2 linked regions of the Kaistia algarum genome follow. The protein of the gene in region 1 interacts with the protein of each later gene in a pairwise test. Links are inferred from orthologs where the notes say so. Each region holds a gene or a part of one and is shown on either strand. Other genes may lie near its edges.

Region 1 (3,098 bases):
GCCCGGACCGGCGCGTGACGAAGATCCCGCCCGCAACGCCGACCAAGGTCGCGGCGGCGCTGGAGATGGCGACGAGGCCGATATGAGCGAGGGTCAGGCTCCAGAAGCTGTCCTGCTCGAAAAGCGGTCGCTCCTGTCCAGGGAAGAGCGCCGCGAACACCGGCTTCAGCCACGGCATGCCGAAGACGAGCGCGACCAGTGCGAGGAATGCGACTACCAGCGGATCGATCGCGAACGGGCGCCGGGCTGGCGCTGGATCGGCAGGGGCAAGGCTCATGATCGCGGCACCGCGAGGTCGGCGAGATGCAGGACGCCGAGCGGCCTGCCGTCGGGACCGACCACCCCCAGCTTGTCGACGCCGCGCGACACCAGCAGCGACAGCGCCTGGCGCAGGCTCGTGGACGCCGCGACCGGCTCGCCCGGCGCCGTCTCCCCGGGGCGCAGGCGCTCGGCGACGGTCTCGATGGCCAGCAGCTTGATGCCGATGTCTTCGCGGCCCACGAAATCGGCGACAAAATCGTTGGCTGGCCGGGTCAGGATCTCGCGCGGGGTTCCGGTCTGCGCAATCCGGCCGCCTTCGAGAATTACGATGCGCGAGGCCAGCCGCACCGCCTCGTCCATGTCGTGCGTGACGAGGACGATGGTCGTTCCCGATCCCGCGTGGATGCGGAGCATTTCGGCCTGCAGCGTATCGCGGGTCACCGGATCGAGCGCGCCGAACGGCTCGTCCATCAGGAGGATCTGAGGGTCAGCTGCCAGCGCCCGTGCCACGCCGACGCGCTGCTGCTGACCGCCCGATAGGTGGTGCGGATAGCGGGCGCGATAGGTTTCGGGGTCGAGGCCGAGGAGGGTGAGGAGTTCGGTGACGCGGTCGCGGATACGCGCCTTTGGCCATTTCAGCAGCTTCGGCACCGTCGCGATATTCTCCTCCACCGTCCGGTGCGGAAAGAGGCCGATGGACTGAATGGCGTAGCCCATGCGGCGGCGCAGTTCCTCGATCCGGAACGACCGGATCTCTTCGCCGGCGAAGAGGATGCGGCCGCGGTCGTGCTCGATCAGGCGGTTGATCATCTTCAGCGTCGTCGTCTTGCCGGAGCCGGACGGGCCGATCAGCACGCAGAACTCGCCGGCCTCGATCTTGAGAGAAAGATCGTCGACGGCGGCAAACTCGCCATAATGCTTGCCGACATGTTCGAACTCGATCATGCGGCGTTCCTCCTCATCATCGATATGGCGAGCTTCAGCAGGACATCGGCGGCAACGGCGAGCGCGACCAGCGGCACGACGCCGAGCAGCACCAGATCGAGAGCGCTCGCCGCGAGGCCCTGAAAGATGATGGCGCCGAGGCCGCCGGCGCCGATGAGGGCGGCGACCGCCGTCATGCCGACCGCCTGGACTACCGTGACGCGCAGCCCCGCCAGCAGCACGGGCAAAGCGAGCGGCGCCTGGACGCTGCGGAAAATCTGGCCGCGCGTCATGCCCATTCCAGTGGCGGCATCGACGGCGGAAACGGGAACCTGTTCGAGCCCCGCCGCGGTACTCCGCGCGATCGGCAGCAGCGAATAAAGCGTCAGCGCGATGATCGCCGGGGTCGCACCAATGCCGGAAATGCCGAGCGCTCCCAGCGCTGGGGCGATCGCGACGAGGCCGGAGAGCGGCGCGATCAGCAGGCCGAAGAGGGCGATGGAGGGGATCGTCTGGATGACGTTCAAGACGGCGAAGAGCGGGCCTCGCAGGCGGGCGCTCCGAAAGGCGGCGATGCCGAGCGGGATGCCGATGAGAAGCGTCGGAACAAGCGTCGCGCCCACGATCTGGATGTGGCGGAGGACCGCCTCGGCGAAGACTTCGCGGCGATTGGCATATTCCTTGAGGATGGAAAGGCTGTCGGCGCCGCCCAAGAAAAGCACGGCGAGCGTCGGCAGCGTCAGCGCCAGGCCGGCCGCGAGCCTTGCGGCGGGAGAAAGACCCAGGCGCTGCATCGCGTCGGCCGCGATCAGGACAGTCGCCGCCTCCAGGATCCAGAACGCGCCGCCGAAGGAGGTTCGCGCCGCTGGCGCAGCCGGATCGAACAGCCGAAGCGCGGCGTCGCCGGCAAGCCAGAGCAAGGAGGCCGCGAGGATCGCGGCCGCAAGCGCCACGGCGAGGTGAAGCCCGCGTCGTCCCGGCATGAAGATGCCGACGAGGATCACCACCGCCGGAGCGAAGGCGACGATACGGCCGCCCTCAATGATGACGCCCCACGGCACGGGCTGGCCGGAGAGGAGCCGATTGGGCGAACGCGACAGGAAGTCGAGCGCAACGGCTCCGATGAGGCCGATGGCGACGAGGAGGAGACGGACCCGGTTCAGCCGCGGCTCCGCCTCGCCCTGATCACCTTCGACTTCGCCAGCCGGCTCCGATGCGGATCGCATCGAACCCTACCGCCTATTTCAGCAATCCCTTCGACTTCAGATAGTCCGTCGCGACCTGCTTCGGATCGAGGCCGTCGACCGCAATCTTGGCGTTGAGGCTCTGCAGCGCCGGGCCGTCCAGCGTCTGGAAGACGGGCGCCAGAAGGTCGGCGATCTGCGGATAGTCCTTCAGCACGGCCTCACGAATGATCGGCGCGGGCGCATAGACTGGTTGGACGCCCTTGTCGTCGGCGAGCGCAATGAGGCCGAGCGCGGCGAGCGCACCATCCGTGCCATAAGCGAGAGAGCCGTTGACGCCCGAGGTCTGCTCGGCGGCCGCCTTGATGAAGGTCGTGGTGTCACCGCCGGCCAGCGTCACGATCTGGTCGGATCCGAGCTTGAATCCATAAGCTGTCTGGAAGGCCGGCAGGGCAGCAGGGCTTTCGACGAACTCCGCCGAAGCTGCCATCTTGAAGGTGCCGCCCCCATTGATCCAGGTCGCGAACTGCTCCAGCGACGCCAGCTGGTTGGCGTCGGCCACGTCCTTGCGGATGGCGATCACCCAGGTGTTGTCGGCCGGGGCGGGCGTCAGCCAGACAATCTTGTTGGCGTCGAAGTCGAGCTGCTTGACCTTCTCGTAGCCTTCTTTCGCATTCTTCCAGACCGGATCGCTGTCGACCGAGAAGAAGAAGGCGCCATTGCCCGTAT
Region 2 (3,273 bases), on another replicon or contig:
CCATGCGGCCGACCAGCGCCTTGCCCTTCGGATCGGCGAAGTGCTTCGCCTTGGAGACGACGATGCCGACCTCATTGTCATGCGGCAGATAGTTCAGCGTCGTGACGATGGACCAGCGATCCATCTGCGCCTGATTGATCTGCTGCGTGCCGTGATAAAGGCCGGACGTGTCGCCGAGGCCGACCGTATTAGCGGTGGAGAACAGGCGGAAGGCCGGATGCGGGCGGATGACGCGATTCTGGTCAAGCAGCGTCAGGCGGCCCGAGGATTCCAGGACGCGCTGGATGACGAACATCACGTCCGGACGGCCGGCGTCATATTCATCGAACACGAGCGCGACATTATGCTGGTAGGCCCAGGGCAGAATGCCGTCACGGAACTCGGTGACCTGCAGCCCATCCTTGATGACGATCGCGTCCTTGCCGATCAGGTCGATGCGGCTGATATGGCTGTCGAGATTGACGCGGATGCACGGCCAGTTGAGGCGCGCGGCGACCTGCTCGATATGGGTCGACTTGCCCGTGCCGTGATAGCCGGTGACCATGACGCGGCGGTTGCGCGCGAAGCCGGCAAGAATGGCGAGCGTCGTGGTCCGGTCGAAGAGATAGTCGGGATCCGATTCCGGGACATGCTCGTTGGCCGCGGAAAAGGCGGGGACCTTGAGGTCGGAATCGATGCCGAACACATCCCGCACCGAGATCTCGGTATCGGGGAGAGAGGCACGATCGATCGTCGTTTCAGTCATATTGGCTCCGTCGCGTTCCATGGGAACGCTTGCGGTCGGTTCCTGGAGGGGAAGGTCCAATCCGCGAATGGGAATGGCGTCCAAACCGACGTTCTAGAGCATTTCGGCGCTTCGTTGAATCGCTAAAGATGCCCGTTCTCTTCGTTCAGCCGCGTTTTCTTGACGCGTGCCGGCTATCCATCCACCCGGTCCGGCGCGAGCGTCCTAGCAGAAGCCGGCCGCCTTGAGGAAGTTATACGCCTGGATGATCTCCCGGAGCTTGTCTTCGAAGGACCGGTCGCCGCCATTGGCGTCTGGATGATAGAGCTTCACCAGCGCCTTGTAGCGCGCCTTGATATCGCTCTGGCTCTCCGAGCCTTCCAGTTCGAGCGTGTCGAAGGATTTGCGCTCCAGCGCCTTCAGATGCCGTTTCGGCGCCGCCTCCGGCTCATGCACCGTGCCGGCGCCCTGGAACATATCGAAAGGATCGCGGATTCCGCCACTCCAGTCGCGCGTCGCATGGCTTCGCACACGCTCCTTCTGCTCGCCAGCGCTGTTGACGCCCATCGTCCAGGTCGGGCGATGGCCGGTCAGCGAATCCTTCTGGTAGGCGGCGATCTGCTCGTCGCCCATGCCGGAGAAATAATTGTACGACTTGTTGTAGAGCCGAACGTGGTCGATGCAGAAATGGTGAAACTTGCCCTCGCGGCCACGGCCCATCGGCGCGCGATGCGTGCCCGGGCGGTCACAGCCCGCCCAGCCGCAGCGATGGGGAGCTTCCTCCACCAGCGTGCTGTCGGCCCGCTTGATCCGGATCCGGTCGAAGAGTTTTGAATCGAGCTTCATCGAAGGATTATGCTAGCCAGCCACCGCCCGAACAAGGCGGTGATCCAGTTGGAGTGAAAGAGGGTGTGCGGATGAATACCAAAGAGCGGATCGCCAAGCGGCTCGGCGACGCCCTGGCGCCAGAGAGCCTAGATGTGATCGACGAATCGCATCTCCACAAGGGCCATGCGGGTGCTAGGCCCGGCGGCGAGACACATTACCGCGTCCGCATCACCACAAACGCCTTCCGCGGCAAGAGCCGCATCGACATGCACCGCGCGATCAACGCTCTGCTGGCGGATGAACTCGCTGCCGGCGTCCATGCGCTCGCCATCGAGGCAAAGGCGCCGGCCTGAACCTCAACCCGGCCGCCCGGTCTCCATGGCATGCCGGCGATTGGTCGCGATCAGCTTCCGCGCCAGCGCATTGCCGATGACATGGTAGATCGCGGCGGCGATCGCCGGATCCTCGCGGCCGGCGGCCTTCAGCTTGGCGCTGTCGAGCGCGATCACGGAAAGCTCGGTCGCGGCCCGTACCGTCGCCGTCGCCGGGGCATTGGCGAGAAACGAAATCTCGCCGACGAACTCGCCGGCCCGAAGCTGGCCGACGCGCTTGCCGGAGACATCGACCACCGCCTGTCCTTCAGTAAGCAGATAGAAGGCCTCGACCGGCTCGCCCTGAATCGTCAGCACCGCGCCCGGTTCGAGGTCGAAGGCCTCGCCGAACTCGACCAATCGCGCCAGATGCTCATCGTCGAGATCCGAAATGCCCTTGCGCAGGAGATCGCCGCCGCTCGCCGCGTTCACCATGCGCCGCGCCTTGTCCAGCGCGTGAAGGCGGTAGAGATTGATCAGGATGAACAGGAAATTATAGGCGATGCCGGTATAGAGCGGCGTCTCCGCCAGCGAGAAATAGACGATCTCGAACGCGAAACCAAGGATCAGGAAAACGCGCAGCCAGAAGATGTTGGTGAGGAACAGCGAGACGGCCAACAGCAGGAAGCCGATATGGCCGGGAAGATCGATCCGGTTGCCGAAGAATAGGCTCAATATGTCGAGCACGATCGTTCCCCCGTTCCAAGCGGCGCGGCCACTCTAGAGGACGCAAGGTCCTTTACAAGCTGCGGGCGAAGCTACGCTGCCAGCGTCTCCGCCAAGAATGCCCGAACTTCGGCTGGCGGGACATCCTTGGCGATGAAGGCCTCGCCGATTCCGCGCGTCAGGATGAAAGTCAGCGTGCCGCGCGAGACCTTTTTGTCCTGCGCGATCAGCGCCATCAGCCCGTCGGCGTCAGGGAGTTCGCCCGGAATATCGGCGAGCTCCGTCGGCAGGCCGACCAGGGCGAGATGCGCGGCGACGCGGCGGCCGTCATCGGGCGAGCAGAGGTTCATCCGCGCCGAGAAGCGATGCGCCAGGACCATGCCGATCGAGACTCCCTCGCCATGGACGAGCCGCTGCGAATAATGCGTGGCCGCCTCGAGCGCATGGCCGAAGGTGTGGCCGAGATTGAGCAGCGCCCGTTCGCCGGTCTCGTGCTCGTCGGCGGCGACAACCTTGGCCTTGGCGCGGCAGCTCGTCGCCACCGCATGCTCGCGCTCCGGTCCGCCGGCGAAGATACCGCGCCAGTTCGCTTCCAGCCAGGCGAAGAAGCCCGGATCATCGATCAAGCCGTATTTCGCGACTTCGGCATAACCGGCGCGGAACTCGCGCGGCGACAGCGTGTCG

Evidence for each region.
Region 2: the proteins of OSH05_RS18520 (region 1) and OSH05_RS11485 interact in binary tests that used the Escherichia coli proteins (3 or more experiments, as listed by UniProt). The link is inferred for Kaistia algarum from one-to-one orthologs.

Annotation. Positions count from the first base shown.
Region 1 is NZ_JAPKNJ010000003.1:39,108-42,205, forward strand. What follows is about bases 308-3,090. They hold OSH05_RS18520 (ABC transporter permease), read right to left. Parts: upstream 2,412-3,090; coding sequence 1,203-2,411; downstream 308-1,202. Other genes in these bases: OSH05_RS18515 (ABC transporter ATP-binding protein), read right to left, coding at 308-1,206; osmF (glycine betaine ABC transporter substrate-binding protein OsmF), read right to left, coding at 2,425-3,090. Outside these bases: OSH05_RS18510 (ABC transporter permease), read right to left, coding at 1-277; more of OSH05_RS18515, read right to left, coding at 274-307; more of osmF, read right to left, coding at 3,091-3,098.
Region 2 is NZ_JAPKNJ010000001.1:2,383,321-2,386,593, reverse strand. Bases 316-3,273 are described here. They hold OSH05_RS11485 (BolA family protein), read left to right. Parts: upstream 316-1,641; coding sequence 1,642-1,905; downstream 1,906-3,273. Other genes in these bases: aroB (3-dehydroquinate synthase), read right to left, coding at 2,682-3,273; OSH05_RS11480 (Crp/Fnr family transcriptional regulator), read right to left, coding at 1,909-2,610; OSH05_RS11490 (J domain-containing protein), read right to left, coding at 950-1,570; cobS (cobaltochelatase subunit CobS), read right to left, coding at 316-745. Outside these bases: more of cobS, read right to left, coding at 1-315. UniProt on the Escherichia coli protein: Transcriptional regulator that plays an important role in general stress response. Has many effects on cell morphology, cell growth and cell division. Acts by regulating the transcription of many genes, including dacA (PBP-5), dacC (PBP-6), ampC and mreB.